DNA from 3 places in the Serratia sp. AR11 genome. Region 3 is predicted to be linked to each of the others. Evidence: riboswitches for the same ligand, from Rfam matches in the RefSeq annotation. Region 3 holds a riboswitch; each other region holds the start of a gene.

Region 1 (3,276 bases), 2.2 Mb from region 3:
TATTACTTTCTTCCATCACCTCGCGTGCAGCCGCCTGCTCCAGCGTTTCGCCAACCTCGACAAAGCCGGCCAGTACGGTATGAATACCGCCGCGATGGCGCACATGTTGCGCCAGCAGGATCTCATCGTCACGCCGAATGGCAACGATCACGCAGGGGGCGATCTGCGGGTAGTAGCGCTCCCGGCAGTGGCCGCACAGGCAGGCACTTTCGGTGCGGCTGAGATGCATTTCATGGCCGCAGTAACCGCAGTAGCGATGGGAACGGTAAAACTCGGCCAGTTGTACGCCCCGTCCGGCAAGCTGGAACAGCCCGCGATCCAGTTCTAACAGTTGGCGTACCGATCCCATCTCCTGCGGCATTGCGTGGCGCACCAGCCAGACCGGCAATCCTTCCCATTCGCCAATAACACGAGCCATTCTTCCCTGCAGGGAAAATGACGCGGCCAAACCGCACGGCAATTCACCGTTCGGTAACCAAAGTTTGCTTTCATGGCTGACGATCCACCAGCCATTTTCATTACCCGTTAATGCAAGTTCCATATCGTTGTTGCACAACCTCAGCTTCACTGGCACTCTACAAATCGGCCTTGTTACATTTTAATAACTTACTGTTACGTTTTATTACTTACGGAGTCAAACATGCTCAACCGTTTGGAAAGCCTGACTCAGCGCGTTGGTGGTAGTAATGAATTAGTAGATCAATGGCTTCAGGCACGCAAGCAGTTGCTGGTCGCCTATTGTGCCCTGGTGGGCATTAAACCTAACAAAGAAAAGCATACGCCGCTGAATGAAAAAGCGCTGGAGAACTTTTGCCATAATTTGGTGGATTATCTCTCCGCCGGCCATTTTCATATCTATGACAGAATAATCAAGCAAGTGGAAGGCGCATCCAGTCCGAAAATGTCTCTGGCGGTCAACATCTATCCCAAGCTGTGGGCCAATACCGAGCAGATCATGGCTTTCCACGATCGCTATACCGAAGTGGATATCGATCAGGACCTGTGTCTGGAATTACATCAGGCGTTGTCCGATATCGGTGAAACGCTGGCGGCTCGTTTTACCCTTGAAGACAGGCTGATCCAACTGGCGGCTGAAACCTGGCAGCAGGCTGAGCCGGACAAAACGCTGGATCCAGCCGGCTAAAATTTTGTAGTCTTTTTTATTATCCCTCCTATACTGGAGGGCATCTTGTCGGAGTGCCTAGCGCCTGATTTGTTCATCAAATTGGCCAGGCTGAGACCGTTAATTCGGGATCCGCGGAACCTGATCGGGTTAATACCCGCGAAGGGAACAAGAGTAATCTATCGCCACAGGCAGGTGACCCCGATTTGGGATAATCCTGCTTTGCTGGCCAGCATCATTACTCCCTCCGAGCTCCAGACAAGCAACTTTCCCAACCCAACACACTGGTAGGAACTTGCTATGTCTAACGTTAACAAACCCCGCGCTCGTAAAGAGCAACGCGAAGAAGCCCAGCAGTTTATCAACACCCTGCAAGGCGTTTCCTTCCCCAATTCACGCCGGATCTATCTGCAGGGCTCACGTAGTGATCTGCAGGTGCCAATGCGTGAAATTCAGCTCAGCCCGACGCTGATCGGTGGCGATAAGGACAACCCGAAGTACGAGCCAAACGAAGCGATTCCGGTGTACGACACTGCCGGCCCTTACGGTGATCCCCAATCAGAACTCAACGTGCATAGCGGCCTGGCGAAGCTACGTGCCGGTTGGATCGCTGAACGCGGTGATACCGAAGCCCTCAAGGGCGTCAGTTCAGGTTTCACCCAGCAGCGCCTGGCCGATGAAGGCCTGGATCACCTGCGCTTTGAACATTTGCCGTTGCCACGCAAGGCACAACCGGGCCAATGCGTGACCCAGTTGCACTACGCGCGTGCCGGCACCGTCACCCCAGAAATGGAATTTATCTCCATTCGCGAAAACATGGGGCGCGAGCGCATCCGTGGCGAGGTATTACGCCACCAGCATCCTGGCCAAAGTTGGGGGGCCAACCTGCCGGAGAACATCACGCCGGAATTCGTTCGCCAGGAAGTCGCCGCCGGGCGCGCCATCATCCCCGCCAATATCAACCACCCGGAATCCGAACCGATGATCATCGGCCGTAACTTCCTGGTGAAGGTTAACGCCAACATCGGCAACTCGGCGGTGACCTCATCGATCGAGGAAGAGGTCGAGAAACTGGTGTGGTCCACCCGCTGGGGCGCGGATACCGTGATGGATCTGTCTACCGGCCGCTATATTCACGAAACCCGCGAATGGATCCTGCGTAACAGCCCGGTGCCAATTGGCACCGTGCCTATCTATCAGGCGCTGGAGAAAGTGAACGGCGTGGCGGAAAACCTCACCTGGGAAATGTTCCGCGATACGCTGCTGGAGCAGGCGGAGCAAGGGGTTGACTACTTCACCATTCACGCCGGCGTGCTGCTGCGCTACGTGCCGATGACCGCCAAACGCCTGACCGGCATCGTTTCCCGCGGCGGTTCGATCATGGCCAAATGGTGCCTGTCACATCATCAGGAAAACTTCCTGTACCAGCACTTCCGCGAAATCTGTGAGATTTGCGCCGCCTATGACGTTTCTCTTTCCCTCGGCGACGGCCTGCGGCCGGGCTCAATTCAGGACGCCAACGACGAGGCACAGTTCGCCGAACTGCACACCTTGGGTGAGTTGACCAAAATTGCCTGGGAATATGACGTGCAGGTGATGATCGAAGGCCCTGGCCACGTGCCGATGCAGATGATCCGCCGCAACATGACCGAGGAGCTGGAGCACTGCCACGAAGCACCATTCTATACTCTTGGCCCACTAACCACCGATATCGCTCCGGGTTATGATCACTTTACCTCCGGCATCGGGGCCGCGATGATCGGCTGGTTCGGCTGCGCCATGCTGTGTTACGTCACGCCAAAGGAGCATCTCGGGCTGCCGAACAAAGAGGACGTCAAGCAGGGGCTGATCACCTACAAAATTGCCGCTCACGCCGCCGACCTGGCAAAAGGCCACCCCGGTGCGCAAATCCGCGATAACGCCATGTCCAAGGCGCGCTTCGAATTCCGCTGGGAAGATCAGTTCAATCTGGCGCTCGATCCAGCCACTGCTCGCGCTTATCACGACGAAACCCTGCCGCAAGAGTCCGGCAAAATCGCCCACTTCTGCTCTATGTGCGGGCCAAAATTCTGCTCGATGAAAATTTCGCAGGAAGTTCGCGACTATGCCGCCGCACAGGAAGCGGCCAAACCGATAGCAGTGCAGCTAACCGG
Region 2 (3,276 bases), 510 kb from region 3:
CGGGTTACTGGGGCATTCTGTTTGTCTGGGCGTTGTTTGGGGTCACCTGTGACATGCTGAACTGGCCGGTACTGCTCAAATCGGTGAGTATGCTGGGGGATAATACCCAGCAGGGGCGGCTGTTCGGCTTTTTCGAAACCGGTCGTGGCGTGGTGGATACCGTGGTGGCGTTTTCCGCACTGGCGTTGTTTACCGCTTTTGGCAGCGGCTACCTTGGCTTCAAGGTTGGGATACTGTTTTATTCAGCGATCGCCATTATCGTCGGGATTATTATTCTGTTAGTGATGAAGGAAAGCCCGGAGGAGAAAACACCATCGAAAAGCGCATTGCCGGTTGATAAAAAACCGGGCATGAGCAGCGTATTAAAAAATAAAACGGTCTGGCTGATTGCCTTCAGCGTTTTCTGTGTTTATGCGGTGTATTGTGGGCTGACGTTCTTTATTCCTTTCCTGAGCCATGTCTATGCATTACCGATTGCACTGGTTGGGGCCTATGGGATCATTAATCAGTATTGCCTAAAAATGGTGGGTGGACCTATTGGCGGGTTGATTGCGGACAAAGTATTAAAATCCCCCAGCAAATATTTATTCTACACCTTTATTATCAGCGCCATTGCGCTGGCATTATTGATCCTATTGCCGCATGAGCAAATGCCGGTCTATCTGGGCATGGCCTGTACGCTGGGATTTGGTGCGGTGGTCTTTACCCAACGTGCAGTGTTCTTCGCACCGATCGGTGAGGCGGGGATTGATGAGGAACACACCGGTGCGGCGATGGCGCTAGGCAGTTTTATCGGTTACGCCCCGGCGATGTTTTGCTTCAGCCTGTACGGCCATATTCTCGATGCCTTCCCCGGACTAACCGGCTACAAGATTGTCTTCGGCCTGATGGGCATGTTTGCCTGCGCCGGGATCATCGTGTCAGGGTTGTTGGTTAGAAATATCCGCGCACGCGGCAAATTGACCCCGGCGGTTTCTGCCGCCTGATTTGAGGACTATGGATGGGCACGGTACAGCATGCCGTGCCCTTACTTGGTCGGCGAGTGCATCAGGTAATAGTCTTCCGCGCCGTCATTGCCGGTGGCGATCGTCCGCCAGCCGTGTTTATGGTAAAACGCCAGCGCCTTCTCATTCTTGACCAGACATTTCAGCGAGCCGGTGGCGGTAAACGTCTGCTCCGCTGCCTGCAACAGCGCGCTGCCGACGCCCAGGGGCGGCAGGTGAGGGTCGACATACAGATTGTGAATAAAGTTATCCTGACGATAAATCGAGACAAACCCCAGTCGCTTTCCCCTTTCTTCCGCCACCCAAATATCCTCGCCCAGTGTCGAACGATCGAAATCTTCCAGTCGGTAATCTTCGGTATCACGCCAGGGGAACGCTGCTTTGCGCGATGCCAGATACAGGGTGCGCAGGAACGGACGGTCGGCTTCCTGGTATTTTCTTATTTGCATGGCGTCTCCTTTTTATTTTTTGACACTATAGCGCGATTGACCTCACCGGCGGCAACCCCAATAATGGCCGTCTTGACTCGGGGTGCCTCTAGGGGCTGAGATTTTACCCGTATTACCTGATCTGGATTATGCCAGCGTAGGGAAGTCTCGGTGCCCCCACCGGTACCCGCCTTCTTGAACGCCGGTTGGGAGGAATATGTTCACTCGACCTGATGCTTTACCCGGCGCTCACGCCGCGGCTTGTTTGACCCAATTTAAACGCCAATCCCCCTTGATTCATTGCCTGACCAACGAAGTGGTGCAGGAACTGACGGCTAACGTGTTGCTGGCGCTCGGCGCTTCCCCTGCGATGGTGGTGGAACCGACCGAAGCGGCACAGTTCAGCCGGCTGGCGGATGCTTTGCTGGTCAATATTGGCACCCTCAATGCCTCGCGGGCCGAATCCATGCTGGCAGCGGTAGAGGCCGCCAATGCGGCGGGCACCCCCTGGACGCTGGATCCGGTCGCCGTCGGCGGGCTGGTGTATCGCACTGCATTTGCCCAGCGTTTGCTGGGGGAAAAGCCGGCGGCGATCCGCGGCAATGCCTCTGAGATCATGGCGCTGAGTGGCTTGCAGGCGAACGGTCGCGGCGTCGACAGCGCTGACGATTCACTGGCGGCGTTACCGGCGGCGCGTGAACTGGCGCGGCTCAGCGGGGCGATAGTGGCAGTGACCGGCGTGGTGGATTACATCACCGATGGCCAGCGTGACTGGGCGGTCGCCGGAGGGGACGTGCTGATGACGCGAGTGGTGGGCACCGGTTGTGCGCTTTCGGCCGTGGTGGCGGCATTCTGCAGCCTGCCGGGCGATCGGCTGGACAACGTAGCCACCGCCTGCCGGGTGATGTCACTTTGCGGTGAGCGGGCGACGCGTGGCGCGGCTGGGCCGGGCAGTTTCACCCCGGCGTTTCTCGATGCTCTTTACCAACTGCGTCCGGAGGATCTGCAATGAAACGGATTAACGCGTTGACCATCGCCGGGACCGATCCGAGCGGTGGGGCCGGTATCCAGGCCGACCTGAAAGCCTTCTCCGCGCTAGGGGCCTATGGCGCCTCCGTGATCACCGCGCTGGTGGCACAAAACACCCGCGGCGTGCAGTCGGTGTATAACATCGAGCCGGCTTTTGTCGCCGCTCAACTTGATTCCGTGTTCAGCGATCTGCGTATCGACAGCACCAAGATTGGCATGCTGGCCAACGCCGACATTGTGCAGGCGGTGGCGGAGCGTTTACGTCACTATCAGCCGTCGTTTGTGGTGCTGGATACGGTGATGCTGGCGAAAAGCGGTGATCCTTTGCTGGCACCGGAGGCGGTGGAGTCGATTCGCCGCGAACTGTTGCCGCTGGTGTCGATCATCACGCCGAACCTGCCGGAAGCTGCGGCCCTGCTGGAATGTGCCCCGGCGGAAAACGAAAGCCAGATGCGTGAACAGGGGCGGGCACTGTTGGCGATGGGCTGCCAGGCGGTACTGATGAAGGGCGGCCATCTCAGCGAAAGTGAAAGCCCGGACTGGCTGTTCAGTGTGGGGCAGGAGCAACGCTTTACTGCACCCCGCGTAGCGACCCGCCATACGCACGGCACCGGCTGCACGCTGTCTGCTGCATTGGCCGCGCTGCGTCCGCGCCACGACGACTGGGCAGGTACGGTCGCTGCCGCCAAGGATTATCTGCAAAAAGCCTTGCAGCAGGCCGATACGCTGGAAGTGGGGCACGGCATCGGGCCGGTGCATCATTTTCACGCCTGGTGGTGAGTCAACTTTTTAGCCGTGCTGTGGTCTGACTAGAT
Region 3 (3,276 bases):
CGTCCATCCAGCAAACCGGCTTCGGCCAGCAACAACGCCCCACCGCAAACCGACGCAATACGCCGCGCCTTGGGTGCGGCACGCCGTAGCCAGTCGACAACATAAGCACTCTCTTCCTCGGTCGCGCCTTTTCCGGTCACTATGATGGTGTCGCGTTCCTGCTCTGGGTCGAGATCTGAAAGACGATGATCGGCCAACAGATTCAAGCCGGACGACCCATGTACCACCCGGTGAGATTGGGTGGTGACGATCGCCATCTGGTAGAGCGGAGCGTCGTTGGGCCTCAAGCGGTTGGCTTGCATCAGGATGTCGGCGATGCCTGCCGACTCGAATAACATGCCCCCTTCGGGGACGATAATCAGAAAGGTATGCATGTCCTTAAAATACAAAATGAGCAAAATAAGTCAAGCCCGCCACCGGAGAGGCTGGCGGGCTTTCAGTGCGCGACTTATCAGCGCCAGTCCAGCGCCGGTGCAATATGCTTCAGGATCGACTCAATCACATGGGCGTTATACTCAACGCCCAACTGGTTTGGCACCGTCAGCAGCAAGGTATCCGCTTCGGCAATGGCTTCGTCCTGCGCCAGCTGTTTGATCAGCAGCTCTGGCTCGGCGGCATAACTACGGCCGAATATCGCCCGGGTCTGATCGCCGATATAGCCCACCTGATCGCCCTCCTGCCCGCTATTGCCGAAGTAACTGCGGTCCTGCTGGTTCATCAGCGCAAAAATGCTGCGGCTGACCGACACACGCGGCTCTCGTTTATGCCCTGCCAACTTCCAGGCCTCGCGGTAAGCGCGGATCTGTTTGGCCTGCTGCACGTGAAACGGCTCGCCGGTTTCGTCGTTTTTCAGCGTCGAGCTTTGCAGGTTCATCCCCAGCTTCGCGGCCCAAACTGCCGTAGCGTCTGAGCTGGCACCCCACCAGATGCGATCCCGCAGCCCGGCAGAGAAGGGTTCAACGCGCAGCAGGCCGGGAGGATTAGGGAACATCGGCTGCGGGCTGGGTTCGGCAAAGCCTTCACCGCGCAGCGCGTCCAGCAGCACTTCGGTGTGGCGGCGGGCCATATCGGCTTCGGTCTCGCCGTCCGCAGGCGTGTAACCAAAGTAACGCCAGCCATCAATCACCTGCTCGGGAGAACCGCGGCTGATGCCAAGCTGCAAGCGTCCACCTGAAATCAGGTCGGCGGCTCCGGCGTCTTCAACCATATACAGCGGGTTTTCATAGCGCATGTCGATCACGCCGGTACCAATCTCAATACGCTGGGTTTTGGCACCGATGGCAGCCAACAGCGGGAATGGCGAGCCAAGCTGGCGTGCAAAGTGATGCACGCGGAAATAGGCCCCATCCGCCCCCAGCTCTTCTGCCGCGACGGCCAGGTCGATCGATTGCAGCAACGCATCGCCGGCCGAACGGGTGCCCGACTGTGACGAAGGCGTCCAGTGGCCAAAAGAGAGAAATCCAATTTTCTTCATGGGTGGTGTCCTTAGGTTCAATTATGACCGGATTACAGTGACAAATATGCCCCCTGTCAGGCCAGAAAAATTGTCTTCGACCGCACTAAACGAACCGTTTTTGGCAGAGAAAATCCTCCAGGCTTCCCCCCGCCCAAACATTGTAATCAAAAAGTAAATATCGTATAACAGGCTCCTCCGAGGGGTGTCCTGTAATGGGCTGAGATGGCGCAAGCCGAACCCTTTGAACCTGATCTGGGTCATGCCAGCGAAGGGACGGGTCGGCAATAACGCTATCAGTCATTGCCTGTTCATACCTCAGCGCGCCCGGATCTCCACTCACTTTTGGAGGTCCCATGTTTACTCCCCAATTCGACGACGGTCTCTACGGCCAACTGCGCCTGCGCGCCGGTAGCCACTGGCAGGACTATGTCGCTCACCCCTTTATTCAGCAACTGGCCGCCGGTACGCTACCCGAACCTGCTTTCCGCCGCTATCTGACCCAGGACTATCTGTTCCTGATCCACTTTGCCCGCGCCTACGCCCTGCTGGTCAGCAAACTGCGCACCCTGCCGGAGATGCGCACGGCCACCGCCTCGCTCAATGCGATTGTCGCCGAGCTGCCTTTGCATCTGGCCTATTGCGCCGACTGGGGCCTCAGCGAGCCGCAGATTGCCGCCGAGCCAGAAGCCGCAGAAACCCTCAATTACACCCGTTATGTACTCGATATCGGCCACTCCGGGGACGCTCTCGACCTGCTGGCGGCGCTGTTGCCCTGCGTCGCCGGCTATGCCGAGATTGGCCTGCGGCTGCTGGGCGACCCTGCCACGGTGATGGAGGGCAACCCTTACGCCTCGTGGATCCGCAACTATGGCGATCCGGGCTATCTGACCGGGGTGCAGGCCGCTATCGATCTGCTGGAAAACGTCGGCCGTCAGCGCGGTGCAGAAAGCCGCCTGGGCGAACTGTCAGAGATTTTCACCACCGCCACCCGGCTGGAATCTGCCTTCTGGCAAATGGGGCTGAATGCCCAATGAGTATAGGCAACGCGCAACACCATGGCGTTCGGCCGGGTATTCAGGTGCGGGATTTAACCCTGCGCTTTGGTCAGCAGGTGATTTTTGAGCGGCTGAGCTTCGATATCGCAGGCGGCAGTTTTGTTGCCCTGCTCGGCGCCAGCGGCGCGGGGAAAACCAGCCTGTTGAAGATTATTGCCGGGCTGGAAAAACCCACCTCCGGTTCGGTGACCGGCAGTGACGGCCTGCCGATTGCCGGGCGCATCGCTTATATGGGGCAAAAGGATTTGCTCTATCCGTGGCTGACCATTGACCAGAACATCAGCCTCGGCGCGCGGCTGCGCGGTGAAAAGGTCGATTGCGCTTGGGCGGAACACCTGCGGGAACGCGTGGGGCTGAGCGGTTATGGCAATGCCTTGCCTGCTGCGCTGTCCGGTGGCATGCGTCAGCGCACCGCCATCGCCCGTACCCTGTATGAACGCCAGCCGATTGTGCTGATGGATGAGCCTTTCTCGGCGCTGGACACCATTACCCGCGCCATGATCCAGCAACTGGCCGCCGAACTGCTGGCGCAGCACACCGTATTGCTGATTACCCACGACCCAATGGAAGCCTGCCGTCTCAGCCATCACCTGCTGGTACTGTCCCGCTATCCCGCCGGTATTGACGATAGCCATGTTATCGAAGGTTTGCCGCCGCGCGCACCGGACGATCCTCATCTGCTGAAAAGCCAGAGCGAGCTGTTGTTGCAACTGGTGAGGGCCGCCGGATGAAACCACAGATTGAAAGCCGTCTGTCGCGGATGCG

Evidence for each region. Region 3 has a riboswitch for thiamine pyrophosphate ahead of tenA (thiaminase II). Riboswitches for the same ligand answer to the same signal wherever they lie in the genome.
Region 1: linked by a shared signal. The riboswitch ahead of thiC (phosphomethylpyrimidine synthase ThiC) and the one ahead of tenA (thiaminase II) in region 3 are both predicted to bind thiamine pyrophosphate.
Region 2: linked by a shared signal. The riboswitch ahead of thiM (hydroxyethylthiazole kinase) and the one ahead of tenA (thiaminase II) in region 3 are both predicted to bind thiamine pyrophosphate.

Annotation. Positions count from the first base shown of each region.
Region 1 is NZ_CM150739.1:296,433-299,708, reverse strand. It holds gene nudC (NAD(+) diphosphatase) at 1-541, opposite strand, end outside; gene ACSOSI_RS01370 (Rsd/AlgQ family anti-sigma factor) at 641-1,144, shown strand; TPP riboswitch at 1,184-1,308, shown strand; gene thiC (phosphomethylpyrimidine synthase ThiC) at 1,424-3,276, shown strand, end outside.
Region 2 is NZ_CM150739.1:4,059,785-4,063,060, reverse strand. It holds gene ACSOSI_RS19115 (MFS transporter) at 1-986, shown strand, start outside; gene ACSOSI_RS19110 (GNAT family N-acetyltransferase) at 1,028-1,453, opposite strand; TPP riboswitch at 1,522-1,613, shown strand; gene thiM (hydroxyethylthiazole kinase) at 1,650-2,444, shown strand; gene thiD (bifunctional hydroxymethylpyrimidine kinase/phosphomethylpyrimidine kinase) at 2,441-3,241, shown strand.
Region 3 is NZ_CM150739.1:3,545,054-3,548,329, forward strand. It holds gene ACSOSI_RS16750 (GlxA family transcriptional regulator) at 1-374, opposite strand, end outside; gene ACSOSI_RS16755 (LLM class flavin-dependent oxidoreductase) at 452-1,474, opposite strand; TPP riboswitch at 1,645-1,747, shown strand; gene tenA (thiaminase II) at 1,810-2,490, shown strand; gene ACSOSI_RS16765 (ABC transporter ATP-binding protein) at 2,487-3,242, shown strand; gene ACSOSI_RS16770 (ABC transporter permease) at 3,239-3,276, shown strand, end outside.